DNA from 3 places in the Phytopseudomonas argentinensis genome. Region 1 is predicted to be linked to each of the others. Evidence: predicted binding sites of a transcription regulator. Region 1 holds the regulator's gene; each other region holds the start of a gene.
What was found. Region 1 encodes FliA, which starts transcription of late flagellar genes. Its sites were predicted from a motif close to CTAAAGTTTNNNNNNNNNNNGCCGNTAA; they were not measured.
Positions count from the first base shown of each region.

Region 2: the regulator FliA is predicted to act here: its motif matches at 2,210-2,237, upstream of SA190iCDA_RS18970 (flagellar protein MotY).
Region 3: the regulator FliA is predicted to act here: its motif matches at 4,287-4,314, upstream of SA190iCDA_RS09620 (flagellin).

Region 1 is NZ_CP056087.1:3,552,639-3,562,969, reverse strand. It holds gene flhA (flagellar biosynthesis protein FlhA) at 1-1,502, shown strand, start outside; gene flhF (flagellar biosynthesis protein FlhF) at 1,518-2,825, shown strand; gene fleN (flagellar synthesis regulator FleN) at 2,913-3,752, shown strand; gene fliA (RNA polymerase sigma factor FliA) at 3,749-4,492, shown strand; gene SA190iCDA_RS15890 (chemotaxis response regulator CheY) at 4,690-5,064, shown strand; gene SA190iCDA_RS15885 (protein phosphatase CheZ) at 5,084-5,872, shown strand; gene SA190iCDA_RS15880 (chemotaxis protein CheA) at 5,884-8,157, shown strand; gene SA190iCDA_RS15875 (protein-glutamate methylesterase/protein-glutamine glutaminase) at 8,200-9,324, shown strand; gene SA190iCDA_RS15870 (flagellar motor protein) at 9,324-10,064, shown strand; gene motD (flagellar motor protein MotD) at 10,064-10,331, shown strand, end outside.
Region 2 is NZ_CP056087.1:4,200,536-4,210,866, forward strand. It holds partial or broken gene SA190iCDA_RS18965 (argininosuccinate synthase) at 1-1,134, opposite strand, end outside; gene SA190iCDA_RS18970 (flagellar protein MotY) at 1,234-2,175, opposite strand; gene pyrC (dihydroorotase) at 2,682-3,728, shown strand; gene rnt (ribonuclease T) at 3,725-4,399, shown strand; gene argC (N-acetyl-gamma-glutamyl-phosphate reductase) at 4,405-5,337, shown strand; partial or broken gene SA190iCDA_RS18990 (bacterioferritin-associated ferredoxin) at 5,917-6,134, shown strand; gene bfr (bacterioferritin) at 6,340-6,810, shown strand; gene fpr (ferredoxin-NADP reductase) at 7,038-7,817, opposite strand; gene SA190iCDA_RS19005 (LysR family transcriptional regulator) at 7,939-8,865, shown strand; gene SA190iCDA_RS19010 (diacylglycerol kinase) at 8,985-9,356, opposite strand; gene erdR (response regulator transcription factor ErdR) at 9,437-10,087, opposite strand; gene SA190iCDA_RS19020 (DMT family transporter) at 10,245-10,331, shown strand, end outside.
Region 3 is NZ_CP056087.1:2,159,588-2,169,918, reverse strand. It holds gene SA190iCDA_RS09640 (flagellar protein FliT) at 1-94, opposite strand, end outside; gene fliS (flagellar export chaperone FliS) at 123-500, opposite strand; gene fliD (flagellar filament capping protein FliD) at 921-2,366, opposite strand; gene SA190iCDA_RS09625 (flagellar protein FlaG) at 2,440-2,799, opposite strand; gene SA190iCDA_RS09620 (flagellin) at 2,875-4,062, opposite strand; gene SA190iCDA_RS09615 (glycosyltransferase) at 4,392-9,683, opposite strand; gene SA190iCDA_RS09610 (NTP transferase domain-containing protein) at 9,676-10,331, opposite strand, start outside; gene SA190iCDA_RS09605 (HAD-IB family phosphatase) at 10,314-10,331, opposite strand, start outside.

The DNA of each region.
Region 1 (10,331 bases):
ACGCCGTGGCCGGCCTGCTGATCCTGTTCATCAACCTGATCGGCGGCATTGCCATCGGCATGCTGCAGCACGGTCTGAGCTTCGGCGACGCCGGGCGTATCTACACGCTGCTGACCATCGGTGACGGCCTGGTCGCCCAGATCCCCTCGCTGCTGCTGTCCACCGCCGCGGCGATCATGGTCACCCGCGTTTCCAGCGCCGAGGACATGGGCGCTCAGGTCAACCGGCAGATGTTCGCCTCGCCCCGCGCGCTGGCCGTATCGGCGGCAATCATGATCGCCATGGGCCTGGTGCCGGGCATGCCCCACATGTCGTTCATCAGCCTTGGCCTGGTGGCCGCCGGCGCGGCGTACTGGATCGCCAACAAGCAGCGCAAGGTCAAGGAAGCCGAAGTCATCGAAGTGCAGCGCCAGCAGGAACTGCTGCCGGCCCAGCGCGCCCAGGAGGTCAAGGAACTGGGCTGGGACGACGTGGTGCCGGTGGACATGGTCGGCCTGGAAGTGGGCTACCGGCTGATTCCCCTGGTCGATCGCAACCAGGGTGGGCAGCTGCTGGCGCGTATCAAGGGCGTGCGCAAGAAGCTCTCCCAGGAGATGGGCTTTCTGATGCCATCGGTGCATATCCGCGACAACCTGGACCTGCAGCCCAACGCCTACCGCCTGACCCTGATGGGCGTCAGTGTCGCCGAGGCCGAGGTGTACCCGGATCGGGAACTGGCGATCAACCCCGGCCAGGTGTTCGGCACCCTCAATGGGGTGGCCGCCAGAGATCCGGCGTTCGGCCTGGAGGCGGTGTGGATCGACCCGGGCCAGCGCGACCAGGCGCAGTCGCTCGGTTACACCGTGGTGGACGCCAGTACCGTGGTGGCCACGCACCTCAATCAGATCCTGCACAAGCACGCCCATGAGCTGCTCGGCCACGAAGAAGTCCAGCAATTGATGCAGCTGCTGGCGAAAAGCTCGCCGAAACTGGCCGAAGAGCTGGTGCCGGGCCTGATTTCCCTGTCGACCCTGCTCAAGGTATTGCAGGCGCTGTTGCAGGAGCAGGTACCGGTGCGCGATATCCGCACCATCGCCGAGGCCATCGCCAACGTCGCGCCAAGGAGTCAAGATCCCGCCGCCATGGTGGCGGCAGTTCGTGTCGCGCTGTCCCGCGCCATCGTGCAAAACATCGTGGGACTAGAGCCGGAGCTGCCTGTGATCACCCTTGAGCCAAGGTTGGAACAGATATTGCTAAACAGTCTTCAGAAGGCCGGTCAGGGCTCCGAGGATGGCATCCTCCTCGAACCTGGCATGGCCGAGAAGCTGCAGCGTTCCCTGGTGGAAGCAGCGCAGCGTCAGGAGATGCTTGGCAAGCCGGTGATTCTGCTGGCAGCCGGGCCGGTTCGGGGAATGCTCTCGCGTTTCGCCCGGTTGGCCGTCCCGAGCATGCATGTTCTGGCGTACCAGGAAATTCCGGACAACAAGCAGGTCACCATCGTTGCGACGGTGGGGCAGAACTAATCGAGGGTACGGGCCATGCAGGTCAAACGCTTTTTCGCTGCCGATATGCGCCAAGCCATGAAGCTGGTGCGCGATGAGCTGGGCGCCGATGCGACCATCATCGCCAACCGCCGCGTGGCCGGTGGTGTGGAATTGACGGCTGCGCTCGATTATCAGGCTCCGCCGGTACCGGCGCGGCAGGCCAACCCGGCGCTGGAAGCCGAGCTGCGCAAGACCCAGTCGCGCATCGCTTCGGCCCATGCCGAACTGACCACGCGCAGTCAGCTCGATGCCGGCAAGGACCGTCAGCTGTTTGGCGCGGCGCCTGCCACACCGTCCGCCGACAGCCTGGATGCCGTGTTGCAGCGCCAGCAGCAGAAGCCGGCTGCGGCCTCGGTTGATCAGTCGGCGCTGGATTCCATGCGCTCCGAACTGCATGGCCTGCGTGAGTTGATCGAAATGCAGATGGGTTCGATGGCCTGGGGGCAGATGCAGGCCCGGCGTCCACAGCAGGCCACCTTGTGGCGTCGCCTGCAGCGTATGGGGCTGCCCGCCGAACTGGCGCGCACGCTGCTCGAGCGCGTGGCGTCGATCGCCGATCAGCGCCAGGCCTGGCGCATGGTGCTGGCGCACCTCGCCCATTCGATTCAGACGCCCAAGCAGGAACCGATGGAAGAGGGCGGCGTGATCGCCCTGGTCGGCCCGGCCGGCATGGGCAAGACCACCACCCTGGCCAAGCTGGCCGCTCGCTACGTACTCAAGTACGGCGCCGCCAGCATCGCCCTGGTGAGCATGGACAGCTACCGCATCGGTGCCCAGGAGCAGCTCAAGACCCTGGGACGGATTCTTGGCGTCTCGGTGACCCAGGTCGACCCCGGGCAGTCGCTGACCCAGGCCCTGGCGCCACTGGCTCGCAAGCGCGTGGTGCTGATCGACACCGCCGGCCTGCCCGCCAACGATCCGGCGCTGCGCATGCAACTCGAGGCGCTGGCCAGTCGCGGCATCAATGCCCGCAATTACCTGGTGCTGGCCGCTACCAGCCAGGCCCAGGTGCTCAAGGCGGCCTATCACAGCTACAAGCGCTGTGGGCTGGCCGGCTGCATTCTGAGTAAACTGGACGAAGCTGCCAGCATGGGCGAGGTCTTGGGCCTGGCTATTGGCCACCGCCTGCCGGTAGCCTACCTGGCAGATGGTCCGCGCATTCCGGATGACGTGCACGTGCCGCGCAGCCACCAGCTGGTCAGTCGCGCCGTTGGCCTGCAGGCACCCGATGAGCCGAGCGAGGATACGATGGCCGACATGTTCGCCGGGCTCTATCAGAACCCGGCCAGGCAGGCCGGTTGAACGGGTTGAGTGTGGCGAAGCGCTGGTCGTGCTCGCCGCTACAGCGCACAATGGCCCCAGGGCCCACAGTGAAGTTAGATAAGGTGTATAGATAACATGGGTATGCATCCCGTACAGGTGATCGCGGTGACCGGCGGCAAAGGCGGCGTTGGCAAGACCAATGTGTCGGTGAATTTGTCACTGGCGCTCGCCGATCTCGGTCGGCGCGTCATGCTCATGGATGCCGACCTTGGCCTGGCCAACGTCGACGTGTTGCTCGGCCTGACCGCCAAACGCACCCTGGCCGACGTCATCGACGGCCAATGTGATCTGCGCGACGTGGTATTGCAGGGCCCTGGTGGCATTCGTATCGTGCCCGCGGCCTCCGGCACCCAGGCCATGGTGCAGCTCACGCCCATGCAGCATGCCGGCCTGATCCAGGCCTTCAGCGACATCAGCGACAACCTCGACGTGCTGATCGTCGACACCGCTGCCGGCATCGGCGATTCGGTGGTCAGCTTCGTGCGCGCCGCCCAGGAAGTGCTGGTAGTGGTGTGCGATGAACCGACCTCCATCACCGATGCCTACGCGCTGATCAAGCTGCTCAATCGCGACCACGGCATGAGCCGTTTCCGGGTGCTCGCCAACATGGCGCACAGCCCCCAGGAAGGTCGCAATCTGTTTGCTAAGCTGACCAAGGTGACCGACCGTTTTCTGGATGTCGCGCTGCAGTATGTCGGCGCGGTTCCCTACGACGAATCGGTTCGCAAGGCCGTACAGAAACAACGTGCGGTGTATGAGGCGTTCCCTCGTTCGAAGTGCGCGCTGGCGTTCAAGGCGATTGCCCAGAAGGTCGATGCATGGCCCTTACCGGCCAACCCGCGTGGTCATCTGGAGTTTTTCGTGGAGCGCCTGGTGCAACAACCGACTGCAGACACGGCTGTATGACGACAGCCTCTGGACTCCGAATGTACAGCAAGGCAACAGCACGAGATTCACAGCATCAGTTGATCGAGCGCCACGCGCCGCTGGTAAAACGTATCGCCTACCACCTGTTGGCCCGCCTGCCGGCCAACGTGCAGGTCGACGATCTGATCCAGGCCGGCATGATCGGTTTGCTCGAGGCATCGCGTAAGTACGACGCCGGCAAGGGTGCCAGTTTCGAGACCTTTGCCGGCATCCGCATTCGCGGCGCCATGCTCGACGAAGTGCGCAAGGGCGACTGGGCACCGCGCTCGGTGCACCGCAACAGCCGCATGGTCAGTGATGCGATACGAAAAATTGAGGCCAGAACCGGTCGCGACGCTAAAGATCACGAGGTTGCTGCCGAACTCCAATTGAGTCTCGAAGATTACTACGGCATTCTTGGCGACACTTTGGGCAGCCGTCTGTTCAGTTTCGACGACCTCTTGCAGGAAGGCGAGAACGGCGGGCTGCAGGAAGACACGAGTTCCCTGCATCACGGACCATCGCATGAGCTGGAGGACAATCGTTTCCAGGCCGCGTTGGCCGATGCCATCAGTAATCTGCCGGAGCGTGAGCGGCTGGTGTTGTCGCTGTATTACGACGAGGAGCTGAACCTCAAGGAAATCGGCGAGGTACTGGGGGTGAGTGAGTCGCGGGTCAGCCAGCTGCATAGCCAGTGTGCCGCTCGTTTGCGAGCGCGGCTAGGGGAGTGGCGCGCATAGGAATTTGTTCAGGGGCTGGAGTTGGTCGAGCCAGTCCTTGTGGTAAATGCAGGACAGCAGGGCGGGGCACACAGTGAACGCAGCAAAGCCGAGCGCAATCGATTGCGGCGTTCAGCCAGGCCGGTTTCACGATTAATAAGCGCTGCACAAGGTTGCAGGCGTTTTAGGACTGTACGGAGGTCGACTTGGACAAGAACATGAAAATCCTCATCGTCGATGATTTCTCGACGATGCGACGGATCATCAAGAACCTCTTGCGTGATCTGGGGTTCACCAACACGGCAGAGGCTGACGACGGCACGACCGCGTTGCCGATGCTGCAGAGCGGCAGCTTCGATTTTCTAGTAACCGACTGGAACATGCCGGGCATGACGGGCATCGACCTGTTGCGCGCCGTGCGTGCCGACGAGCGACTCAAGCACCTGCCTGTGCTGATGGTCACGGCGGAAGCCAAACGCGATCAGATCATCGAGGCCGCGCAAGCCGGTGTGAATGGCTATGTAGTCAAGCCGTTCACCGCTCAGGTGCTCAAGGAAAAGATCGAGAAAATCTTCGAGCGGGTTAACGGCTGATGTCTGCCGCGAGGTTGTTATGGAACACCATGAATCTAACGATGTTGACCTCGAGTCGACCCTGAAAAGCAATGCCCGCCAACTGGTCGACAGCCTCGAGCAAGGCAACTTTGGCGAAGCCGTACAGCTGATCAACGAACTGAACAAGGCGCGCGACCGGGGTCTTTATCTCGAAGTCGGCAAGCTCACTCGTGAGCTGCATAACGCGATCGTCAACTTTCAGCTCGATCCCCGCGTACCGCACGCCAGTGAAATCTCGCAGATCGCCGATGCGACCGAGCGCCTGAACTATGTGGTCACCATGACCGAGCGTGCGGCCAACCGCACCATGGATCTGGTCGAGCAGAGTGCGCCGCTGGTCAACGACCTGAGCAGCGAGGCCGATTCGCTCGCCGAGGATTGGGGGCGCTTCATGCGCCGCGAAATGAGTGCCGAGGCGTTCCGTGAACTGGCCAAGCGTATCGAGCTGTTCCTGGCGCGCAGCCAGCGCGACACCAGCAAGTTGTCGGGGCATCTCAACGACATTCTGCTGGCGCAGGATTACCAGGACCTGACCGGTCAGGTGATCAAGCGCGTCACCCAGTTGGTGACCGAGGTCGAGAGCAATCTGCTGAAGCTGGTGCTGATGGCCAGCCAGGTCGATCGCTTCGCCGGTATCGATCACAACCACGAAGAGCTGCGTGCCGAGCAGAACAAAGAAAAAAATCCGTCCCGCGGTGAAGGTCCGCAGATTCATGCCGATAAGCGTGATGACGTCGCCTCGAACCAAGACGACGTCGACGATTTGCTGTCCAGTCTGGGTTTTTAGGAGCACGTCATATGAGCTTCGGCGCCGATGAAGAAATCCTCCAGGATTTCCTGGTAGAGGCCGGCGAAATTCTTGAGCAATTGTCCGAGCAGTTGGTGGAGCTGGAAAGCCGCCCGGACGATATGAACCTGCTCAATGCGATTTTCCGAGGGTTTCACACGGTAAAGGGTGGTGCCGGCTTCCTGCAGCTCAACGAGTTGGTGGAATGCTGCCATATTGCCGAGAACGTGTTCGACATCCTGCGCAAGGGTGAGCGCCGTGTGGATGCCGAACTGATGGACGTGGTGCTTGAAGCACTGGACGCCGTCAACGGCATGTTCACCGAGGTGCGCGAACGGGTGGAACTGACGCCTGCCTCGCCGGAGCTGCTGGCAGCACTCTCACGCCTGGCCGAGCCGGGTGGCGCCGAGCCAGAGGCTGCGCCCGCAGTGGCGGCCGAGCCGGCCCCCGCGCCTGCGGAGCCCGTGGCGGCCGCGGTCGAGCCTTCAGCAGATATTTCTGACAGCGAATTCGAGCAATTGCTCGATGCCCTGGGCGACGAAACGCCAGCAGCGACCAGTGCCTCGACCGACGAAATCACCGATGACGAGTTCGAGTCGCTGCTCGACCAGTTGCACGGCAAGGGCCAGTTCGCGGCGCCGGCCGCCGCGGCGGTGGTGCCCTCGACTCCGGAGCCGACGGCTGCAGCAGCGCCGGGCGATGAAATCACCGACGACGAATTCGAAGCGCTGCTCGACCAGCTGCACGGCAAAGGCCAGTTCGTCGCGCCTGCCGTGGCGCCGGCTGCTGCACCGGTCGCAACGGCCGCCGAGCCCGCGGCTGCGGCTACGCCGGGCGACGAGATCACCGATGACGAATTCGAAGCGCTGCTCGACCAGCTGCATGGCAAGGGCCAGTTCGTCGCGCCTGCGGTAGCGCCGGCCGCGGCCGCTGCGCCTGCTGCAAAACCCGCTCCTGCTCCGGCGCCTGCCAAGGCTGCGCCGCCTGCGGCCAAGGCCGAACCGACCAAGGCTGCGCCTGCCGCCAAGCCGGAGCCAGGCAAGGCGGCTCCCGCTGCCGCCAAAGCGGAGAGCAGCAAGCCGGCACCTGCCCCGGCAGCCGCCGCACCGGCCAGCGAGGCGGAAACCACCGTTCGCGTCGACACCGCCCGCCTGGACGAGATCATGAACATGGTCGGCGAACTGGTGTTGGTGCGTAACCGTCTGGTGCGCCTGGGGCTCAACAGCGGCGACGAGGCCATGTCCAAGGCGGTGTCGAACCTCGACGTGGTCACGGCCGATCTGCAGACCTCGGTCATGAAAACCCGCATGCAGCCAATCAAGAAGGTCTTCGGACGCTTCCCGCGCCTGGTTCGCGACCTGGCCCGTCAGCTCAAGAAGGAGATCAACCTCGAGCTGGTGGGTGAAGAGACCGACCTGGACAAGAACCTCGTCGAGGCCCTCGCCGACCCGCTGGTGCACTTGGTGCGCAACGCCGTCGACCACGGCGTGGAAAGCCCGGACGAGCGCGAGGCGGCCGGCAAGTCGCGTACCGGGCGGGTGGTGCTGTCCGCCGAGCAGGAAGGCGACCACATCCTGCTGATGATCACCGATGACGGCAAGGGCATGGACGCCGACGTATTGCGCAGCAAGGCCGTGGAAAAGGGCCTGCTGGACAAGGACGCGGCCGATCGCCTGACCGACCTGGAATGCTACAACCTGATCTTCGCCCCCGGCTTCTCGACCAAGACCGAGATTTCCGACGTCTCCGGCCGCGGTGTGGGCATGGACGTGGTGAAGACCAAGATTTCCCAGCTCAACGGCACCGTCAACGTGTTCTCCCAGAAGGGCCAGGGTTCGAAGATCGTCATCAAGGTGCCGCTGACCCTGGCGATCATGCCGACGCTGATGGTGATGCTGGGCAACCAGGCGTTCGCCTTCCCGCTGGTCAACGTCAACGAGATTTTCCACCTCGACCTGTCGCGCACCAATGTGGTCGATGGCCAGGAAGTGGTGATCGTGCGCGACAAGGCGCTGCCGCTGTTCTACCTCAAGCGCTGGCTGGTGAGCAGTGCGGCGCACGTAGAGCAGGGCGAAGGCCATGTGGTGATTCTCACCGTGGGCAACCAGCGCATCGGCTTCGTGGTCGACCAGCTGGTCGGCCAGGAAGAGGTGGTGATCAAGCCATTGGGCAAGATGCTCCAGGGCACCCCCGGCATGTCCGGTGCGACCATCACTGGTGATGGCCGCATCGCACTGATCCTCGATGTACCCAGCATGCTCAAGCGCTACGCACGGCGTCTCTGATCGTCCGCGGCACGGCGACGGCCGTGCCGCTTAGGAGTGTTTATGGTTGTCAAGGTACTGGTAGTCGATGACTCCGGTTTTTTCCGCCGCAGGGTTTCGGAGATTCTCTCGTCTGATCCCAACATCACCGTGGTCGGCACGGCCACCAACGGCCGTGAGGCCATCGATCAGGCCCTGGCATTGAAGCCGGACGTGATCACCATGGATTACGAGATGCCGCTCATGGACGGCATCACCTCCGTGCGCAACATCATGCAGCGCTGCCCCACGCCGGTTCTGATGTTCTCCTCGCTCACCCACGAAGGCGCCCGGGTCACCCTGGATGCGCTGGACGCCGGTGCGGTGGACTTTCTGCCGAAGAACTTCGAGGACATCTCGCGCAATCCGGAGAAGGTCAAGCAGTTGCTGTGCGAGAAGGTTCACAGCATCTCGCGCAGCAACCGCCGGGGGTTCGGCACGGCGTCCCTGACGCCGCCTGCCGGCGGTAGTTCGAGCCGACCTGCCAGCGCCCCGAGCACGCCCGCAGCGCTGGCACGGCCGCAGCCGAGCGCGGGCCACCCGCCGGCCGAGCGGCATGCCGCTCCCAGTGCGGCGCCCAAGCGCAAAGCCTACAAGCTGGTGGCGATCGGCACCTCGACAGGCGGCCCGGTAGCCCTGCAGCGCGTGCTGACCCAGTTGCCAGCCAACTTCCCGACGCCCATCGTGTTGATCCAGCACATGCCAGCGGCCTTTACCAAGGCCTTTGCCGAGCGTCTGGACAAGCTCTGCAAGATCAACGTCAAGGAAGCCGAGGACGGCGACATCCTGCGCCCCGGCCTGGCCATTCTGGCGCCAGGCGGCAAGCAGATGATGATCGACGGCCGCGGCACCATCCGCATCCTGCCCGGTGACGAGCGCCTGAACTACAAGCCCTGCGTGGACATCACCTTCGGGTCGGCGGCCAAGTCGTACAACGACAAGGTGCTGGCCGTGGTGTTGACCGGCATGGGGGCCGACGGCCGTGAAGGTGCGCGCCTGCTCAAGCAGGGCGGCAGCCAGATCTGGGCCCAGGATGAAGCCAGCTGCGTGATCTACGGCATGCCCATGGCCATCGTCAAGGCCAACCTGGCCGATGCGGTCTACCCCCTCGATGATATCGGTCGCCATCTGGTCGAGGCCTGCTTCTGATGGATGTGCTGAGCCTGATCGGCGTCATTCTGGCGTTCGTCGCGATTCTGGGCGGCAACTACCTGGAAGGCGGTCATGTCTCGGCACTGCTCAACGGCCCGGCGGCGCTGATCGTGATCGGCGGGACACTGGGTGCGGCGTTGCTGCAGACGCCCGTGGGGGTGTTCAAGCGGGCGGTAAGCATCCTGCGCTGGATTTTCGTGCCGCCGCAGATCGACCTGCCTGGCGGTATCGACCGCGTGGTGAACTGGAGCATGACCGCGCGCAAGGAAGGCCTGCTGGGCCTGGAGGCGGTCGCCGATGGCGAGCCCGACGCCTATGCTCGCAAGGGTCTGCAACTGCTGGTCGACGGCGCCGAGCCGGAAGCCATTCGCAGCATTCTCGAGGTGGATCTCTACACCCAGGAAAGCCGCGATATCCAGGCCGCCAAGTTCTTCGAATGCATGGGCGGCTACGCACCGACCATCGGCATCATCGGCGCGGTCATGGGGCTGATCCACGTGATGGGCAACCTGGCCGACCCCAGCCTGCTGGGTAGCGGCATCGCCGTGGCGTTCGTTGCCACCATCTACGGTGTGGCCATCGCCAACCTGCTGCTGCTGCCCATCGGCAACAAGCTGAAATCGGTGGCGCTGCGCCAGTCGGCGTACCGCGAGATGCTCTTGGAAGGCATCCTGTCGATCGGCGAAGGGGAAAATCCACGGTCCATCGAGCTGAAGCTGCAAGGCTTCATGAGCTGATCATGGCCCGCCGACGCCATCACGAAGAACACGAGAACCATGAGCGCTGGCTGGTTTCCTACGCCGATTTCATCACCCTGCTGTTCGCCTTCTTCGTGGTCATGTATTCGATTTCGTCGATCAACGAAGGCAAGTACAAGATCCTTTCGGAAACCCTGACCGGCGTCTTCAACCAGCCGGATCGCTCGATCAAGCCCATACCGGTGGGCGACGAGCGCCCGCGCACCACCGAGCCGGATCGTTCGATGGTCGACGAGGCGTCGCCCC
Region 2 (10,331 bases), 650 kb from region 1:
TGTAGGCGCCGCCGTCTTCTTCGAAGGTGGCGATGTTGGCATCGAACAGCGAGTCGTCGGACTTGCGGCCAGTGACGATGACGTTGCCCTTGTACAGTTTCAGGCGTACCACGCCGTTCACGCTGGCCTGGGAGGCGTCGATCATCTGCTGCAGCATCAGACGCTCCGGGCTCCACCAGAAACCGTTGTAGATCAGGCTGGCGTACTTGGGCATCAGCTCGTCCTTGAGGTGAGCCACTTCGCGGTCCAGGGTGATCGACTCGATGGCGCGGTGGGCCTTGAGCATGATGGTGCCGCCGGGGTTTCGTAGCAGCCACGGGACTTCATGCCGACGAAACGGTTCTCGACGATGTCCAGACGGCCGATGCCGTTCTCGCCGCCGATGCGGTTCAGCTCGGCTAGCACGGTGGCCGGGCTCAGCTCCTTGCCGTCGATGGCGACGATGTCACCGTTGCGGTAGGTCAGCTCGATGTAGGTCGGGGTGTCCGGCGCGGCTTCCGGGGACTTGGTCCAGCGCCACATGTCCTCTTCGTGCTCGGTCCAGGTGTCTTCCAGCACGCCGCCCTCATAGGAGATGTGCAGCAGGTTGGCGTCCATGGAGTATGGCGACTTCTTCTTGCCGTGGCGCTCGATCGGTATGGCATGCTTCTCGGCGTAATCCATCAGCTTCTCACGGGACAACAGGTCCCACTCGCGCCACGGGGCGATGACCTTCACGCCTGGCTTGAGTGCATAGGCGCCCAGCTCGAAACGCACCTGGTCGTTGCCCTTGCCGGTGGCGCCGTGGGAGATGGCGTCGGCACCGGTCTCGTTGGCGATCTCGATCAGGCGCTTGGCGATCAGCGGACGGGCGATGGAGGTACCCAGCAGGTACTCGCCTTCGTAGACGGTGTTGGCACGGAACATCGGGAACACGAAATCACGCACGAATTCTTCGCGCAGGTCGTCGATGTAGATTTCCTTGACGCCCATGGCCTGGGCCTTGGTACGGGCCGGCTCGACCTCTTCGCCCTGGCCGAGATCGGCGGTGAAGGTCACCACTTCACAGTTATAGGTATCTTGCAGCCACTTGAGGATCACCGAGGTGTCCAGGCCACCGGAATAGGCCAGAACCACCTTTTTGACGTCCGCCATGCCATCCACTCCACGGGGTTGTTCGAAAGCCCGTGATTCTACTTGCCATGGGCCGCGATTTACAGGGGTGCGACAGGCGATGGCGTCAAGGCGACAGGCTCAGGAGGTGGCAGCGGGCGTGGCCGGCACCGGTGGCGCCGCCGGAGTGGCCTGCTCGGTCGGTTGCACGGGGGCTTCCGGCACCTTGTCGAGCCGCACCGACACGCGACGGTTCTTGTCACGATTGGCCACGCTGTTGTTGGGCACCAACGGATATCGCTCGCCGTGGAAACGCATGACGATGCGCTCCTCGGGCACGCCCTGGGCCTTGAGATACTCCATCACCGCCAGGGCACGGCGGCGCGACAGGTCGCGGTTGGTCAGGCGATTGCCGCTGTTGTCGGAGTGCCCGTCGAGCTCGATGCGGTTGACCCTGGGGTCGGCCTTCATGAAGTCGAGGATGATCTCAAGCCTGGCCTTGGCCATGGCATCGAGCTCGGTGCCACCACCGGGAAAGCCGATGTTGGACTGGCGCACCTGGTCGAAATTCACCGGTAGCAGCTTGGCGGTGCAATTGAGGTAGTCATCGTAGGCCTTGCGAAAACGCACCGGCAGCAGCCGCACTTCCAGGCTTTCGCTGCCCAGCGAGGTGCGGTGGCGGACCAATGGGCTACGCCCTTCCAGCAGGCCGGTGAGCAGGCGCCCGGCCTGCTCCTGGCTGCTGTTGAAGGGCACCTCGCCGCTGCCGACACTGACGGCGCCGAGGTTGATGTCGCCACGCCCCGGCTGCCAGGGCGCTGCGGCGGCCAGCAAGGTGGCCGAGCCGCTGCCCAGCCAGCGCTCGCGCGCCTGCAGGCGGAAGGTCGCCTGTTCACCGGCGCGACGCACGAATTCCCCAGCGCCGAAATCGGTGATCGGCTGGCTCAGGCGGCACTCGAACTTGTCACCGGCCACCTGCCACTCGACCTTTTCCAGGCGGGTCTGGAAGCTGATCGCCGCGGCAGGCAGGCTCACGCCAGCACTGACGATCAAGCCGATGATGAGGAAAAGAGGCTGACGCACAGCGGGCTCCGGGTAAATGCAACGTACCCTTCCGGTATCGGTGGCCGGCGGAAAAACTTGAGTGCGCAGCCTAGGGCTGTTGCCGTTTCAACGCGAGCCGCGTTGCCGCGAGAAATTTCGCCAGGCCGGGCGGCGATCCGCTAGGCGGAGGACGCAGGGAATGGACTAGCCGTCCGCGTTTTCCCTTGCCAAGTCCTCCAACGACGCATGGCGAGATTTCTCGCGCAACCTAGGCGGCCCCACCCGTAGGGCCGGGTCCGTTTTGTCACGATGCGGCGTTTCTCGCCGGCTCATTTAGCCAGCTAAACTTCGCGGCTGTGTGACCCACATGGATGTGGGAAATGCCGCAAGCCCGCCGGGAGCGGGCGCGGCCCTTGCCTCGTGACAAAACGGGCTCCGGCGCGGCCGTGCGTCAAACGGCAACAGACCCTACCTATCTGCGGCGTGCCCCCGCCGCCCTTTTCCGGTAGCATTCCAGGCATGTTTCGCCCCGCCTGGAAGCCTCAATGACCGACCGCATCACCCTGCTGCGTCCCGACGACTGGCACATTCACCTGCGCGACGGCGCCGTACTGTCGCACACCGTTGGCGATGTGGCCCGCACCTTCGCCCGCGCGATCATCATGCCCAACCTGGTGCCGCCGGTGCGCAACGCCGCCGAAGCAGGTGACTATCGCCAGCGCATTCTTGCCGCACGGCCGGCTGGCAGCCAGTTCCAGCCGCTAATGGTGCTGTACCTCACCGACCGCACCACGGCAGAGGACATTCGCGCCGCCAAGGCCAGCGGCTACGTGTATGCGGCGAAGATGTACCCGGCGGGCGCGACCACCAATTCCGACTCCGGCGTCACCAGCCTGGACAACATCACCGGTGCCCTGGAAGCTCTGGCGGAAACCGGCTTGCCGCTGCTGGTGCACGGCGAGGTGACCCGCGCGGAAATCGACGTCTTCGACCGCGAGAAAGCCTTTATCGACGAGCACCTGTGCCGCGTCGTCGAGCGTTTTCCGACGCTCAAGGTGGTGTTCGAGCACATCACCACCGCCGATGCCGCGCAGTTCGTCAGGGAAGCACCGGCCAACGTTGGCGCCACCATCACCGCCCAGCACCTGCTGTACAACCGCAACCACATGCTAGTGGGCGGTATCCGGCCGCACTTCTATTGCCTGCCGATCCTCAAGCGCAACACCCATCAGCAGGCACTGCTGGAGGCCGCCACCAGCGGCAGCCCGAAGTTCTTCCTCGGCACCGACTCGGCACCCCACGCCAGGCACGCCAAGGAAAACGCCTGTGGCTGCGCCGGTTGCTACACCGCCTATGCCGCCATCGAGCTGTACGCCGAGGCTTTCGAGGAGCGCGGCGCGCTGGACAAGCTGGAAGGCTTCGCCAGCCACTTCGGCCCGGACTTCTACGGCCTGCCACGCAATACCGACACCATCACCCTGGTGCGTGAATCCTGGGTGGCACCGGCCAGCCTGCCGTTCGGCGAGCAGACGGTGATTCCGCTACGCGCTGGCGAAACCCTGCGCTGGCGCTTGCTGGAGGCGGGTCGATGAGCGAAGAACTCTACGAAGACGATCAGGATCAACCGAGCAGCGGCGCCCCGCGCCATCCGATGGCCGCGCGCTTTCGCGGTTATCTGCCGGTGGTGGTGGACGTCGAGACCGGTGGTTTCAACAGCGCCACCGACGCGCTGCTGGAAATCGCCGCGACCACCATTGGCATGGACGAAGGTGGCTTCCTGTACCCGGACCACACCCATTTTTTTCGGGTCGAGCCGTTCGAAGGCGCCAATATCGAACAGGCGGCGCTGGATTTCACCGGCATCAAGCTCGACCACCCGCTGCGCATGGCGGTGAGCGAAGAGCATGCGCTGACCGAAATCTTCCGTGGCCTGCGCAAGTCCCTGAAGGCCAACGGCTGCAAGCGCGCCATTCTGGTCGGCCACAACAGCAGCTTCGACCTGGGCTTCCTGAACGCCGCGGTCGCCCGCTGCGACCTCAAGCGCAATCCCTTCCACCCCTTCTCCAGCTTCGACACCGCCAGCCTGGCCGGCCTCGCCTACGGCCAGACCGTGCTTGCCAAGGCCTGCCAGGCCGCCGGTATCGAGTTCGATGGCCGTGAAGCCCACTCCGCCCGCTATGACACCGAGAAGACCGCCGAGCTGTTCTGCGGCATCGTCAATCGATGGAAGGAAATGGGCGGCTGGGAAGACTTCGACGAGTGAATGCCATGAAAAAATACCAGATCTTCATCGACGGCCAGGCCGGCACCACCGGCCTGCAGATCCGCCAGCGCCTGGCCAGCCACCCGCAGATCGAGGTGGTCACCATCGACCACGACAAGCGCCGCGACGTAGAGGCCAAGCTCGAACTGATGCGTTCGGTCGACGTCACCGTGTTGTGCCTGCCCGACGATGCGGCCAAGGAAACCGCCGCCCAGGCCCGTGAAGTGGGCTGCCGGGTACTCGACGCCAGCTCCGCGCACCGCACGGCCAGCGACTGGGTGTTCGGCATGGCCGAACTGGCCAAGGGCCAACGCGAAGCCATCGCCCAGGCCCGCGCCGTCAGCAACCCGGGCTGCTATGCCACCGGCGCCATCCTGCTGCTGCGCCCGCTGATCAATGCCGGGCTGCTGACCGCGGATCGCGAGCTGTGCATCAACGCCGTGTCCGGCTACACCGGTGGCGGCACCAAGATGGTCGAACGCTACGAGGGCGAAGGTGCGCCGGTCTACGCCGCCTACGGCCTGGGCTTCGATCACAAGCACATCCCGGAAATCCAGCACTGGAGCGGTCTCGAAGCTCGCCCGATCTTCCAGCCGGCGGTCGGTAGCTACGATCAGGGCATGCTGGTGATGATACCCCTGCAGGGGGCCAACGGTGCCGAGCTGCACCAGGCACTGAGCGCCTATTACCAGGGCGAGCAGTTCGTTCAGGTGCAGCCTTACAACGAGATCGCGGCCGACACGGCCCCCTTCATCACGCCCCACGGCCTGAGCGGCAGCAACCGCGCCGAGCTGCAGGTGTTCGGTGCGGGTAGCGGCCAACAGGCGCTGCTGGTGGCCAAGCTCGACAACCTGGGCAAGGGTGCCTCGGGGGCCGCGGTGCAGAACCTGAACATCATGCTCGGGCTCGAGGAAGGGCTGTGCACGCAAATCGCCTAAGCTCCGCCCAGCCCCGAAAAAGCGGCTCGTGAGCCTAATGCTGTTCACTTAAGCATTTGAGCCAACCAGAAAATCCGATACCAGTTCCCTGGCATCGGATTTTTCATGCCCATTGAGCGGCAATTGCTCGACCTTGGCGACCTTATAAATTCTCCCAATGCGGCTGCGTAGGGCGGACCGGGACGCCGGCCGCTCGTAGCCTACGAAACAGTCCGCCGCCCGGAGACGACTCACCTGCACAAGCCTGCTGCCCGCCTGTCACGGCGTACTGCCTTCGGCGAGCACACCCTACAGTAAGTACAACTATCACTGTATCGGGCTGGAAACCCAAACAAACGCCGCTTTCCATCTTGGCAAAGCGGCGTTTTTTCTTAACTGAACAGCATTACGGTCGTGAGCCGGCTTTTTGTTGCTCGGCCCATGGCACAGGTAGCGCCGGCCAATGGGTGAGGTGACGAATCGCCGCTCATCGAAAGTCGAGAAATTGTGCCAATCGGGAGTCGGTTTATCTTTGACACGCATTCTCATTAACATTAGTATCCTTCGCCATCAGTCTCAGCCAAGCGACGGGCCAAGCCTATGTATGTCTGCCTCTGCGAAGGTGTCACCGACGGTCAGATCCGCGAAGCGATCTATGAAGGTTGCTGCAGCTACCGTGAAGTCCGTGAAACGCTGGGCGTTGCCAGTCAGTGTGGCAAATGTGCATGCCTGGCCAAGCAGGTGGTACGTGAAACCCTGGGGAAGTGCAGCAAAGTCAGGTAGCGATGGCCTACCCGGGAAATTATGTTGCGGCTTGAATAAGCTATTTTTTCAAGAACCGGATCTCGTATCCGGTTTTTTTATGCCTGAAATTCAATGAGTTAGCGCCAAGACGCACAACTTAAACACTCTCATTTATATTTATTTTCACTTATATTTCAATAACTTACGTTTGACAGCCGTATTTGGCAAGCCCAGAATTCGCCATCGGTTACTCAATTCCAGGCAGGACGGGGCTTCATCATGAAAGGCGACAAGACAGTAATTCAGCACTTGAACAAGATCCTCGGCAACGAGCTGGTCGCGATCAACCAGTACTTTCTGCACGCCCGCATGTACGAAGACTGGGGCCTGACCAAGTTGGGCAAGCATGAGTACCACGAGTCCATCGACGAGATGAAACACGCGGACAAGCTGATCAAGCGCATCCTGTTCCTCGAAGGCCTGCCGAACCTGCAGGACCTGGGCAAGATCCTGATCGGTGAGAACACCCAGGAAATGCTCGAGTGCGACCTGCGGATCGAGCACAAGGCCCACATCGACCTGAAAGCAGCCATCGCCTACTGCGAAAGCGTCGGCGACTACGCCAGCCGCGAACTGCTCGAAGACATCCTCGAGTCCGAGGAAGAGCATATCGACTGGCTGGAAACCCAACTCAGCCTCATCAAGGCTGTTGGTCTGCAGAACTACCTGCAGTCGCAAATGGAAGAGTGATTGGGAGCAGTGTGTAGAAAACGGGAGCCTTGGCTCCCGTTTTTTATGCCTGTGATCTGGGCACAAAAAAACCGGAGTGCCTAAAGACGATCCGGTTTTTACTGACTCAAGGAGCTTGCGAGCTAGAGTCCTGCAAGGCGAAACCGGAATAAAAAGCGGAGTGTACTGTTATGAGCATTTTTATTCCGGTTTCAACGCAGCAGGGCCGACGCGCAGCTGCTCCTAACTTACTTCTCGACGAAGGCGCGCTCGATCAGGTAATCACCCGGCTCGCGCATACGCGGGGAAATCTTCAGGCCGAAGCTGTCGAGCACTTCGCTGGTTTCGTCGAGCATGCTCGGGCTGCCACAGATCATCGCGCGGTCGTCTTGGGGGTTGATCGGTGGCAGGCCGATGTCGGCGAACAGTTTGCCGCTGCGCATCAGGTCGGTCAGGCGGCCCTGGTTCTCGAACGGCTCGCGGGTCACGGTGGGGTAATAGATCAGCTTTTCCTTCAGCGCGTCGCCGAAGAACTCGTTCTGCGGCAGGTGCTCGGTGATGAACTCGCGGTAGGCCACTTCGTTGACGTAGCGCACGCCGTGCACCAGGATCACCTTCTCGAAGCGCTCATAGGTTTCCGGGTCCTGGATCACGCTCATGAACGGCGCCAGGCCGGTGCCGGTGCTGAGCAGGTACAGGTGCTTGCCGGGGTTGAGGTCGTCGAGCACCAGGGTGCCGGTGGGCTTCTTGCTGATGATCACCTCGTCGCCTTCCTTGAGGTGCTGCAGCTGCGAGGTCAGCGGGCCATCGGGCACCTTGATGCTGAAGAACTCCAGGTGCTCCTCCCAATTGGGACTGGCGATGGAGTAAGCACGCATGAGCGGACGGCCGTTTTCCTGCTGCAGGCCGATCATCACGAACTGGCCATTCTCGAAGCGCAGACCCGGGTCGCGGGTGCACTTGAAGCTGAACAGCGTGTCATTCCAGTGGTGAACACTCAGAACGCGTTCGTGGTTCATGTTGCTCATGTACGGGGCTCCTGAATACGTCGGGCGCGCTGATTCGTAAGCGCAATTGCGCGGCATTCTAATCGCGGCCAGAATATCTGTTAAATGAATTATCAAGATATGGGTTATCGGTTATATAGATATGCGATTCACGCTGCGTCAACTCCAGGTATTCGTCGCCGTTGCCCAGCAGGAGAGCGTCTCCAGGGCGGCCTCGCAGCTGGCCCTGTCGCAGTCGGCGGCCAGCACTTCGATCAGCGAGCTGGAGCGACAGTCCAGCTGCCAGCTGTTCGATCGCGCCGGCAAGCGCTTGAGCCTCAACGCCATGGGCCGCCAGTTATTGCCCCAGGCGGTCGCCCTGCTCGACCAGGCCAAGGAAATCGAAGACCTGCTCAACGGCAAATCAGGCTTCGGCTCGCTCGCCGTCGGCGCCACCCTGACCATCGGCAATTACCTGGCTACCCTGCTGATTGGCGGCTTCATGAAGGTGCATCCGGAAAGCCAGGTGAAACTGCACGTGCAGAACACCGCGCATATCGTGCAGCAGGTGGCCCATTACGAAATTGATCTGGGTCTGATCGAGGGCGACTGCAATCACCCGGACATCGAGGTGCAAAGCTGGGTCGAGGACGAACTGGTGGTGTTCTGCGCGCCACACCACCCCCTGGCGAAACGCGGGCATGCCGGCATTCGCGAATTGAGCGGCGAAGACTGGATACTGCGTGAGCAGGGCTCCGGCACGCGCCTGACCTTCGACCAGGCCATGCGTCACCATTCCGATGCCCTCAACGTACGCCTCGAACTGGAACACACCGAGGCGATCAAGCGCGCCGTGGAATCCGGCCTGGGCATCAGTTGCATTTCCCGGCTGGCGCTGCGCGACGCCTTTCGCCGTGGCAGCCTGGTACCGGTGGAGACCCCGGATCTGGATCTGCGCCGGCAGTTCTATTTCATCTGGCACCGGCAGAAGTACCAGACCGCCGCCATGCGCGAGTTTCTCGACATGTGCCGGGCGCTGACCGCCGGTATCCGGCGCAGCGACGAGATCGTGCTGCCCGAAGTGCGCTAGGCTCTGCTGGAGGGCTTGAAAGGGAACAGCATTCCCTGCGTCCTCCGCCTAGCGGATCGCCGCCCGGCCTGCCGAGATTTTTCGCGGCAACGCGCCTCGCGCTGAAACGTCAACAGACCCTAGCCAAGCAGGATGATCGCCCAGACGCTGGCGATCAGCGTCAGGGCCACCAGCTGGGCAGCGCTGCCCATGTCCTTGGCGGTCTTGGACAGCGGATGCAGGTCGAGGGAAATACGATCGATCGCCGCTTCGACCGCCGAATTGAGCAGCTCGACGATCAGCGCCAGCAGGCAGACGGCCACCATCAGGGCCCGCTCCGCCCGACTGACATCGAGCAGCAGCGTGATCGGAATCAGCACCAGGTTGAGCAGCATCAGCTGGCGGAACGCCGCTTCGCCGGTAAAGGCGGCGCGCAGGCCATCGAGCGAATAGCCTGCGGCATTGAGAATACGCTTGAGACCGGTTTGTCCTTTGAACGGCGACATGGGCAGTGAGCTATGACAGGGAAAGGCGCGCAGGGTACGCGAGCGCACCGTGAAAATCCCGTGAAATCCACGGGGCAAAGCTGCGATCAGGCAGCCGGCACGGACTCCAGCTGCTGCAACAGCAGCGCCGCCTGGGTACGGGTGCGTACCCCCAGCTTGCGGAAGATGGCCGTGACGTGGGCCTTGACCGTCGCTTCGGAGACGCTCAGCTCATAGGCGATCTGCTTGTTCAACAGACCTTCGCAGACCATGGTCAGCACGCGAAACTGCTGGGGCGTGAGGCTGGCCAGCCCGGCGCTGGCGGCTTTCGCCTCGGAGGACAGGCTGACCGCCTCCTCGCTTTGCGGTGGCCACCAGACTTCGCCTTCCAGCACCTGGCGCACGGCCTGCTGCAGCACTTCCAGCGAGCTGGACTTGGGAATGAAACCGCTGGCGCCGAATTCGCGGGCGCGTACCACCACGGCCGCTTCTTCCTGGGCGGAGATCATCACCACCGGAAGCTGCGGGTACTGCCCCCGTAGCAGCACCAGCCCGGAGAAGCCGTAGGCGCCGGGCATATTGAGATCGAGCAGGACCAGATCCCAGTCGGTCTTCTCGGCCAGCCGGGCTTCCAGCTCGGCGATGCTGGCGACTTCCACCAACCGCACGCCGGAACCGAGGCCCATCGTCAGGGCCTGCTGCAGCGCGCTGCGAAACAGTGGATGATCATCGGCTATCAGGATTTCGTAAGCGACCATGGCAGATCCTGTTCTTTTTATAGGCATACCGTGCTGCAGACCCCATCTGCCTGACAGCATGACGTACGGCGCCCACCAGCATGCCGAGCGCAGGCGGGGTGGTCAAGCACAGCGCTTTGCGGCAAAGTCTGCGCCCTTTTGCAGGGAGCTCACCACCATGGCCAACCACGCGCTGCGCGCCGATCTGCTGATGCTGGTCACCGCGATGATCTGGGGCTCGTCCTTTGTCGCCCAGCGGCTGGGG
Region 3 (10,331 bases), 1.4 Mb from region 1:
GATCCAGCTCGCCAATGGCCGCCCAGTCCTGGGTGGACAATGCTTGGCGCATGGCCGTACCCGTATTCTGGAGACGCTGAACAGATGTATTCATGGAAAAGCTCCTTTCAGCACGCCAATCACTAAGCGATGGCATCCCAGCCGGTCTTCACGTTGCGCAGCAAGTCTGCAACTTCATCGAGTGGTTCGACGCTGTTTTTAAGGTTTGCTTCGAGCAAGCGACGGTTCATGTAGTCATACAGATTATCGAGATTATGGGCCAACTCACCGCCCTGCTCAAAGTTCAGGCCTTCACGCAGCCCGCCGATGATACCAATGGCCTTGCCGATCAACTCACCCTTGAGCGCAAACTGACCACGCTCCATGGCACCACGCGCCTGTGCCAGACGAGTCAGGCCACCTTCCATCAGCATCTGAATCAGACGGTGCGGGCTGGCATCTACAGCCTGAGCCTGAGTGTTGACGTTTTGGTACTGACGCATAGCGGCCATGGCATTCATGTAGATGTACTCCAGTGTACAGCGGGAATACTCAATGTATCGGCATGCTCGGCCTGAGCTTTAGCAGTGATTCAAGCTTTATCGTCTCATCCTGCCGCGCACTAGCTAGGATCGCAATCGCGTGCTGGCAATCAGCGGTGCTGTAAATGAGCATGATTGCATGCGTATTCATGCAGCTCACCGCTGCAGCACCCTAACCTGGCGCAGAGCTGCGGGACCGTCCCAGCGTAAAGCACGCATCCGCGTGTGACCGCAGATCACGGTACGCCGAGGTCGGGTTGCAGCCTGAAAGCGGTCCACCAGCCCGCCGTGATTTCGATCGGCACGCCCAAGCGGCGGCATGGAACGGTCATTTACTGAGCCATATGACAGCTGAGGCCGCTGCGCTTGATAAGCGCCTAATTAGCCGCTACGTACGTGTCAGGAGCGCACTACACCCGGCAGGCTGGATAACGCCGAAGCCAGCGAATTGCTGGTAGAGCTCATCTGCCCTAGTAGCCCGTCCATAGCATTGAACTGGGCCAACAAGCGAGCTTGCAACTTGTCCATGCGCATGGTGAGTGCGTCGCTCTGCTTATCGATCGATTTGATCGTACCGTTCAAACCGCTGACACGCGATTCAAGGATGCCACCGGTCTGGGTGTAGATTTCAAGCTTGCTGCTAAGGCGGCTCATCAGACCTTCATCGCCAGTGAAAAAGCCGGCAACAGCTTCGTAGTTCTCGTCCAGAGTCTTGGTCAGTTTGGCGTCGTCGATGACGAGCTTGCCATCCTTGCCCGTGGTGATCCCCATATCGGCAAGGATACGCACACCACTATCCGCTCCCGGCTGCGGGTTGCCGAGTTCGGTACGCATGGTGCCGAGCAACTGACGAACCCCGGCATCCCCAACGAGCGCAGCGGCAATGGGGGCTCCATCCTCACCGACCTTGGTGACCTGGGTGAGCGAACTGGTTGTCGTCATCAGGCTGTTATATGCCTCGACGAACTTCTTGACGTTGCCTTTGACTCCAGCTTTATCCTCGGCGACCGTCAGCATAACGGGCTTGCTGGTCGAAACCGTCTCGCCATTGACAGTCGAGTTGCTGGTCGTCGGCGCCGTCAGGGTCAGGGTGACGCCTTCGATGGCGTCGCTCACAGTGTTGCTGGCACTCTGAATGCTCAAGCCGTTGATGCTCAACTGCGCGTTAGAGGCCTTGGAAATGTACTGCACGCCATCCGGCGGATTGTTACTCGCGCCCTGCACCGGTATCTCTAGCTTGGCAAGATCGCCACTGGCAGAAAGTGTGATGTCGTTGCCATCACCCGTCTTGTTGGAGGTGAGCATCAATCGCGCTTTGCCATCGCTCGGGTTGGTCACGACGGTAGCCGATATGCCTTGGTTTTTGAGCTGCGTATTGATCGCGGTGCTCACCTCTGAGAGGGATAAATCTTTTCCCGTCGGTAGCGTAACTGTCTTCAGCGCATCATCGCCGAGACTGATTGTCAAGCTGCCACCGGCAGCGAACTTTGCATCCTTCTCGACTGCAGCACTCGCCACGGTGCTGGCTGTAGCGAGACGCGTGACGTCGACCTTGTAGGTACCAGGTGTCGCTGTAGCACCAGCCTTTGCTGAAACCTGAGTGGTGTCCGACGAAGTTACCGTGCGCGCCTGGAACAACTTGGCGCTGTTCAGGTCCTTCATCACGCTCTGCAAATTGGAGATGCCCGACTTCAAGGATCCCAGGCCAGAAATCTGCGCCATGGTCTTCGTTTGCAGCTTGGAAAGCTGCTGAGCCTTGGGCGCCCTTTCAGAGTCAACCATGGCTTTGACGATCCCTTTGATGTCTAGCCCTGAGTTGAAACCATTGATTGTCGTGACAGCCATGACAAACCCTCGTCAGTTCATTGACGGCAAAGCCGCTTACACGCGATTCAATGCAGCATACGCGCCAGAATCCTCAAGCCTCAGCCTTGAATAACAGGCTGCGCGCTTCATCAAGCCGCTGCGCTAGCCTCAATGCTTCTTCCGAAGGCATCTGACGAATGACCTCGCCGGTCTTCGAGTCAGTTACTTTGACCACCACCTTACCGCTCTCATCGTCCATTGAGAACTTGAGATCGCGGCGAATGCTCTGCGTGAAGGACTCGACACTCGCGACCGCCTGCTGCAACTCCTCCTTCGACGGATCGCGCATATCTTCGACAGGAAACTGCGCCACTGCAGGTGCAGATTGCTGCACAACCAGAGCTGCGACATTTTTATTCGACAGGCGATCGACAGGGATGACTCCTTGGCTACTGATCGACTTAATGTCCATGATGCTGACCTCTCAACGAAGAACGGGGCGAAGCGCGAACGCTCCCCCCCGAATTTTCCCTGACCTTCGTACCGGTTAGCGCAGAAGGCTGAGAACCGACTGTGGCAACTGGTTAGCCTGGGCCAGAATCGCGGTACCAGCCTGTTGCAACACCTGGTTCTTGGTCATGTTGGCCGTTTCTGCGGCGAAGTCAGTGTCCTGGATACGACCCCGGGCTGCCGAAACGTTTTCACCGATGTTCTGCAGGTTGGCGATGGTGTTGTCGAAGCGGTTCTGGATGGCACCCAGATCAGCGCGCTGGGAGTCGATCATTTTCAGCGCATCATCGATGACCAGTACCGCAGCCTGTGCACCACTGGCCGAGCTGATGTCGATGTCGGACACGCGGCTGTCGCCGGAAGCCGATGCCGAGAACGCGGTGACCGCAGTAGCGCCGGACGCAGCACCCGCGAAGGAGATCGAGGTGATGCTGCCGGTGGCAACGCCGGAAGCATTTTCGCCAGCCCGGGCGATGTAGCTAATCTTGTCACCATCGACGAAGGCACCCACGCCGATGTTGGCATCGTTGACCGCCGCAGCGATCTTGGAAGCTGCCTGCTCGGCCGTTTCATTGCCCTTGAAGTTGACCGTGATTTTGGTCTCGCCACTGGCAGCGCCGTTGACGGCTGCAGTGTTGATGGTAATGCTGCCGGTGCTCGCGGCGGTGCCGGTTGCAAAGGTGGTCGCACCACCGCTGGCGGTGTAGTAAGAGCCTTTCAGCGACTCGGCACTCATCTCGTCGATGCCGACGCTGATGATTTCGTTCGCAGCCGAACCCACTTGGAAGCTCGCGGTACCGAAAGAGCCGTCCAGCAGCTTACGACCACCAAAGGTGGTGGTGTTGCTGATACGGTCCAGTTCTTTCTTGAGCTGACCGACTTCGCTATTGAGCGCGTCGCGTTCCGAAGTGCTGTTGGAGCCGTTGGCCGACTGCAGGGACAGATCACGCATACGCTGCAGGATGTTGGTGGACTGCTGCAGCGCACCTTCAGCGGTCTGGGCCAACGAGATGCCGTCGTTGGCGTTCTTGGTGGCGACGCTCAGGCCGTTGACCTGGCTGGTCAGACGGTTGGAGATCTGCAGACCGGCGGCATCATCCTTGGCGCTGTTGATACGGCTACCGGTGGACAGACGCTGCAGGGAGGTGCTCAGCGAGTTGGAAGAGGTGTTCAGGTTGCGCTGAGTGTTCAGCGACGCCACGTTGGTGTTGACAGTAAGAGCCATGATGCTGTCCTCCACAGGACTGTGATGCTTGCCTAAGCCTGCGACCTCGGGTGAGGCATTGCCCAGGCACCCATTTAGTTCGCGTTCGAATTAGTTATCGTCACCTTGACGAGAAGCTTTAGGGTCTGAAACAGCTTTTTCTTACCCTGTCTTACTTGGCGATAACTCTTCGGTGCACCATGCCCACTAAAAGCGTCGAAGCAGCGGCGCAACCGTCGTGAAGGTTATCGCCGCCCAACGCAAAAACTTGAGCGGCAGCAATTGGTCGGGAATCGATGGCCGGGAAGCAGCTGACACGCTTGCCGGCCGGTCAAGCTGGAGCGCCGTGATCAGTCCGGCAACCAGGCACGGGCCCAAGCGTCCAGGTTTTCACCTTGCAGCATCCAGTCACTCAGTACGATCTTCTGCAGCTCGTCGCCCATGCGGGCCGTCGCGTCCAGATCGGCCAGATGCATGCGGATAGCGTCCACCCAATCCTTGTAGCGGTTCTTCACGCGGGTGACTGGGAAGGCATCGTCCTGATAGCAACGAATGTCACTGCACACCACCGGGAATCCACAGGCGCCGTACTCAAGGAGTCGCAGGTTGCTCTTGCATTCGTTGAACAGGTTCTGCTCGACCGGCGCGATGGCCAGATCCAGGTTGAGTTTTGCCAGCGCAGCCGGATAACTCTCGATGTGCACGCCCGGGTGAAACTCGTGGATATAGGGCTTGAGGTTTTCCGGGCACATGCCGAAGAACACCCAATCCACTTCCTTGGCCAACTCCCGAACCACATCGCCGATCATCTCGAGATCGCCGGTGTGGCTGATGCCGCCGGCCCAGCCGACCCGAGGCCGGGCTGAAACACGTCGCGCGCTTTCCAGCCCCTGCCACCACTGGGTGGGCAGGCGATTTTTGACGACCCGGATGTCGTCGTGAAGCCCGGAGAAGGCTTCGCCCAGCGCATCGGTGGACACCACGAAGCGATCAACGAAGCCGAGTCCGCGACGCAAGGTCTTTAGGATATCCTTGGGCATGTGGCTTCTATGGATGTTCTTGACCGGTAAGTTGGGCAAGTAGTCGTCCAGCTCATAGACCTTGAACGCCCGGGAAAACGCCTTCATCCGCTGCATGGCCTGGATTCGATCCTCGCCAACTTGACGCTGCAGCACAATGGAATCGGGATCATAACGTTCTAGGTCAGGCGTATGCATCAGCCCACGCGAAAGCGTGCCGTCGACCAACCCTTGAAGCTTCATGGCGATAAAGGGCTGAACCATCCGATAGTGGCCGCAGCCCTGCATGTCGGCCTGGTGAACGAGCAACGTGGGGAGCGGGCGCCAGGACTGAAGCGGTCGCCAGCTGATGGCGTTGTCGGTCAACTTGAAACCGCCACGTTGAACCAGTGATAGATTGGCGTTGTAAGCAGGGTCACGGGCGAGCAACGGCAGCCAACGCTCGTACATGATGGCCTGCTCTGCGACAAAACGTTTGCGCTTGGCTTCCTGCTTATGTGGATCGATCGCCTTTTGGCTCACATTACCTTCGTGCAGTACCAATGCATGGGGTGTCCACACGTTCAGGTAACCAGCTTGGCCAACCTTGAGGCACAGATCGACATCGTTGTAAGAGACCTTGAAGGCCTCCTCGTCCATGCCGCCGACCTCTAGATACAAGGACCGGCGAATCATCAGGCAGGCGGCGGTCACCGCACTGTAGTTCTGATCCACCTGCAGGCGACGCATGTGGCCCGGTGCATCAATGGCTTCGCCGATGAACGGGTGATCCGCCGGCCCATTGAGGCCCAGCACCACACCGGCATGCTGGATGCGCCCATCTGGGTACAGCAGCTTGGCACCAACGATGCCCACTTCGGGGCGCTGCGCGTGGTTGAGCATCTCATCCAACCAGTCTTCGCGAATGATCGCCGTATCGTTGTTGAGCAGTACCAGGTACTCACCCCGTGCCTCACGTGCTGCGAAATTATTCATGGCCGAGAAGTTGAAAGGCTGCGGGTAGCGCAACACGCGGATCTTCTCCTCTTGAAGCGCCTCGATACCGGCCAGCCAGGCTTGCGCCTCGGGTGTTTCACTGGCGTTATCGATGATCAGGAGCTCATAGTGGGTATAGCGGGTCTGTTCGAGCAAGGTTTCCACACAGCGCTGAACCATTGCCAACTGATCCTTCGTCGGAATCAGGATCGACACCAGTGGCTGATCGGCATGGCCGTATCGTATGCGGTAGGTGCCTGGTGCGCTGGCGACCAATTGCGCATTGGTGTAGCCACGACGGTTCAAGTGCGCGAGCAGCGCAGCCTGCTCGTCAGTGATTTCCACGGGAACATGTGCATCGGTGACCAGCAAGGGCTCGTCGACGTGGCCCAGCCCCGCTATGCCTCCGGCCTCCACGAGTCGCGTCAGCAATTCGAACTCCATCGCACGCGGATAGTGCGGATCCAGCCCGCCGCTTTGGATGAAGACGTCACGGCGATACAACCAGTTTCGCGCCATTACCGAAGGCAGGCTCAACAGCAGGTCCAGGTTAAAACTCGGCCGGAAGGCTGCGCCCAGGGTGCCATCGGGCATACGTTGCAATTCGTCGCAGTAAAGCGCGCGACAGTCGCCCGCATTCAACAGCTCTAGCGCCACTATGGTCAGCCCGCTGGCCGTGAACTCGTCACCGGCGTTGACCAGCATCAGCCAATCCACATCCAGGTCTGTTGCTAGCGCATTGACCTTGCCCGCCAATTCGTCAGGGCGCGTCTGGATCATACAAACTGCTATCCGACCATCATCGGAGGGCTCAGCTTGGGTAGTCACCACGACTACCGTGCTTGGCTGGTAGAGGTGATGATCCTGGTTCAGGCTGCGCAACGTTTTCGCCAACGCCTGGGCATCGCCCTCCGGATCCATCACCACAACCGCCATTCGTGGACCGCCGTTGTGCTTCGCCAGGCGCTCTCGAATCAGTCGCCGCTCGATTACACCGGGCTGCCGACCCGCCAGCCATTGCCTGATGGTATCCACCGGTGGCGATGCAGCAGAGACCCGCTTGACCGGGGCATCTACGAAGCCCAGCGCCAGCGAAAGCGGACCGGCCAGGCCAGCAAGCCCCGCAAAATGCGCGCTACTATGGACTTCCAGCATCACGCCGCCGCCATCTTCTGGGCGGAACGGAATCACCAGTCGTTGCGCCTGGTAATCCCTAAACGTCAGCTCGCGATGAGCAATGCCATTGATGCGCAGCTCGGCTTTGAAGGGGAATCGATCATATTCGACACCGTGCACCGCCGAAACGTCGATCTGCAGTGAGCCATCGCGCTCAGGCCAACCGTCGACGGCACACACCAACTGTAGGCGGGCGCGCGGTGCCAGCAGATAATGGTTGCGCCCAACCACTCGCACAACACTATCGTCGAGGACAGTATCAATACGTTGGGCTGGCCATGGGGTGCTATTACCCTGTACGCAGAGTGTCTGCCACCAGGCACTGAAGACCTGGTCGGTTGCACACTCAGGCAGATCGGCAAAAGCACGCCGTAACACGTATCCTGGCAAAAGTGTCCATAGCTGCGTGCCTTGAAGCGTTTCTATAGCCCAGCGCTGGCGCTGAATTATCCAGTCTTCCGGCTCACTCGACAGCGCGAGCGGAGCACTTTGCACTGGCCGTCGTGTCAAGACCTGGGCTGCAGCCTCGCCGCGGGCAAGCTTGGCCAGTCCCTGACTGATACGATGCCCGCTGCCGGGACGATAAGGAACCTTGCCGTCAACGAGCATCAAGGCCTGGATCTGAGCCTGTCGGCTCTCAAGCCAGTCCAGCATCGTTTGGGCGCTCTCGAACTGCGGCACTCCCGCAAGCTGCTTTTGCGCAGTCTGCCCGCCCAAGACCGCGACCTGACCGAATGCCATTGAGCGCTCGAACGCATCCAGCATGTCAGGATCGAGTTGAGCATCGCGCACATCAATTACCACGTGCGGTCTCGGCACACGAGCAATCGCATCGGCTACCCGCTCGACCGAGCGGCCATCCTGAAAGCGCCCGTATAGCTCACTCACCCGGCGCGCCTGACTGTCGCGGCAATACCGTGCATGGTTGGCATATGCGTTACGCAGCAGCTCGAGGAAGCCTTCATCCTCGCTGAATTCCATCCCGATATCACGCCAGGCATTGCCGGGCGCGTCGGGGTTGTATTCCCAATGTCCCACCCGAGCTTCGCTCGAATATAGAAGAATCGGGCGGTCCAGCGCCATGAACTCGAACAGCAACGAGGAGCGGTCGGCAACGAGGATGTCAGCCTCGGCGAAACTTTCGGCGATACTGGCCTCGGGGTCGTCGACCAGCTCCACCAGCGGATCGGCCGCGACCTGCGCGCGCCAAGCCTCCATCAGGCCACGGAACAGCGCCTTGTCGACGACGAAACTATGCTCATGCGAAACGATGGCAGGGTGCGGCTTAATAATGATGCGAGAAGCGGGATAGACTTCGCGGATCAAGCCTACCAATCGCTCTCCAAAAAAAGCCGCAGCACTAATTTCGGGGTTGTAAGTCGGTGCGAACACGATAGTCGGCGCCTGCTCGTTCACCGGTCGAGGCGGCAGACGGAAGACTTCGTCGACCCAGGCGTTGCCGGTCAGCAGAAAGCCCGATCGCGGCTGCACGTTTGAACGCAGCGTGTCCTCAATATCCCACGGACTGCCGCACAGGTAGTCGGCGTGGTTGTATTGCGGCTCGGCGAACCCATAACGCGTAACTGAACCGTGGCGCATGCCGATCAGCAGGACTTGATGGGCATCGCAGTAGTCACGCCAGAACTCGACAGACCAGCCGTCTGCCACGACGATAACCTGCGGTCGCCATGCCATCACTTCGGAGATGGACAGGCTCAGCAGGCTGTTTTCAAAACAGGCCGACAGGGGGCGCAAGGAGCGGAAATGAAAAGGCATACTGCCAAAGCAGGCAACCCTCAGATCCTTGATGGGCAAAACGGCCGGCGTTTCAGCCAGCAGTGGCCGGAATAGATAGAGCACGCTGGTCTGATTGCAATTATCCATGGTTAAAAGCGGATAATTGGCAATCTCGTACAACCCCATTGAACGAATCATTGCCAAATAACGACTTTCGGGGCGGTATTTTGCTTCGTCCTGTTCATTGAGCAGTTGACGTGCTTCCTGCCCCTCGAGCAACACTGAATCCTTGAGGATCAACAGTCCGCCCGGCTTGAGCAGTGAAATAGCCTTGAGTAGCACGCGAGCAGCGGCCAGGTCATCATTGATGCGGGTCAGAACGCCCATTAGGCTTACGGCATCGAAGCGCTCTTCTGAACTGAAGTCGAAGACGTTGCCTGCCTCAAATTCAATATTCTCCAAGCCTTCGGCGCACGCATGCGCTCGGGCCTGTTCGATGAGTTCAGCTCCCAGATCCATGGCCGATACACGAGCGACCTTGCTAGCAAAAAGCCGGCTGAACCTGCCGTCCGCACAACCGATATCCAGCAAATGGTCCTTTTCACCAAGCAGTGGCAAAACGTGTTCGATCAGATGTTGCTCCTGCCGCTGATAAAGGGCTGCCGGCCCGATCTGACCACGATCAGTGTTGCTCCAAAATTTATCAGCCACTGCCCCCTGATCTTGATTACTCATTTTCACCCCACTGGTCGGCCAGTACATTACGCGCCATGTCTAGATCTGCAGTCGTGTCGATATCGAATGCTTTTATCGTGAATGCGGGCAAAGGCGTATAGGCCGCTATCGCCTCATAGACATAAATCGGTTTGTCTATTACCAGCTCCGGTCGAATGATGGCGATCCCGGTCCATTCCAGATCCGAGACCGGCTCACGCGTGAAGCCAGTTACCTGCTCGCCCGACGTATCCAGCAAAACGCGCACACCGTCGCTGGTGAGATAAGGTGACACGCCTACCAGTTGTTCATGCCGCTCACCGGCATCGAGAAAATGCTGGAAGCTGCGGTCTTCAAGAATGGTATCGGCATCAAGAATCAGCATCCGCTCGTTCAGATGACGAGAAACGCGGTGGATACTCTGCAGCGTATTTGTCCGGGCATAGTCGGGATTGCGAACGATGATGACGTCGGGACGTAGCGAAACGGCATGTTCGATCACATCTTCCTCGCGAAAGCCTACTACCAGCCAGACGGATTCGGCCCACTGTAGGCGCTGCAGATGCCACTCCAGCAACGTGCGACCGGCAACTTCGACGAGGCATTTCGGCTTATTAAGTCCCAGCCGCGAGCCAATCCCAGCGGCGCTGATTACAACGTGTCTAATAG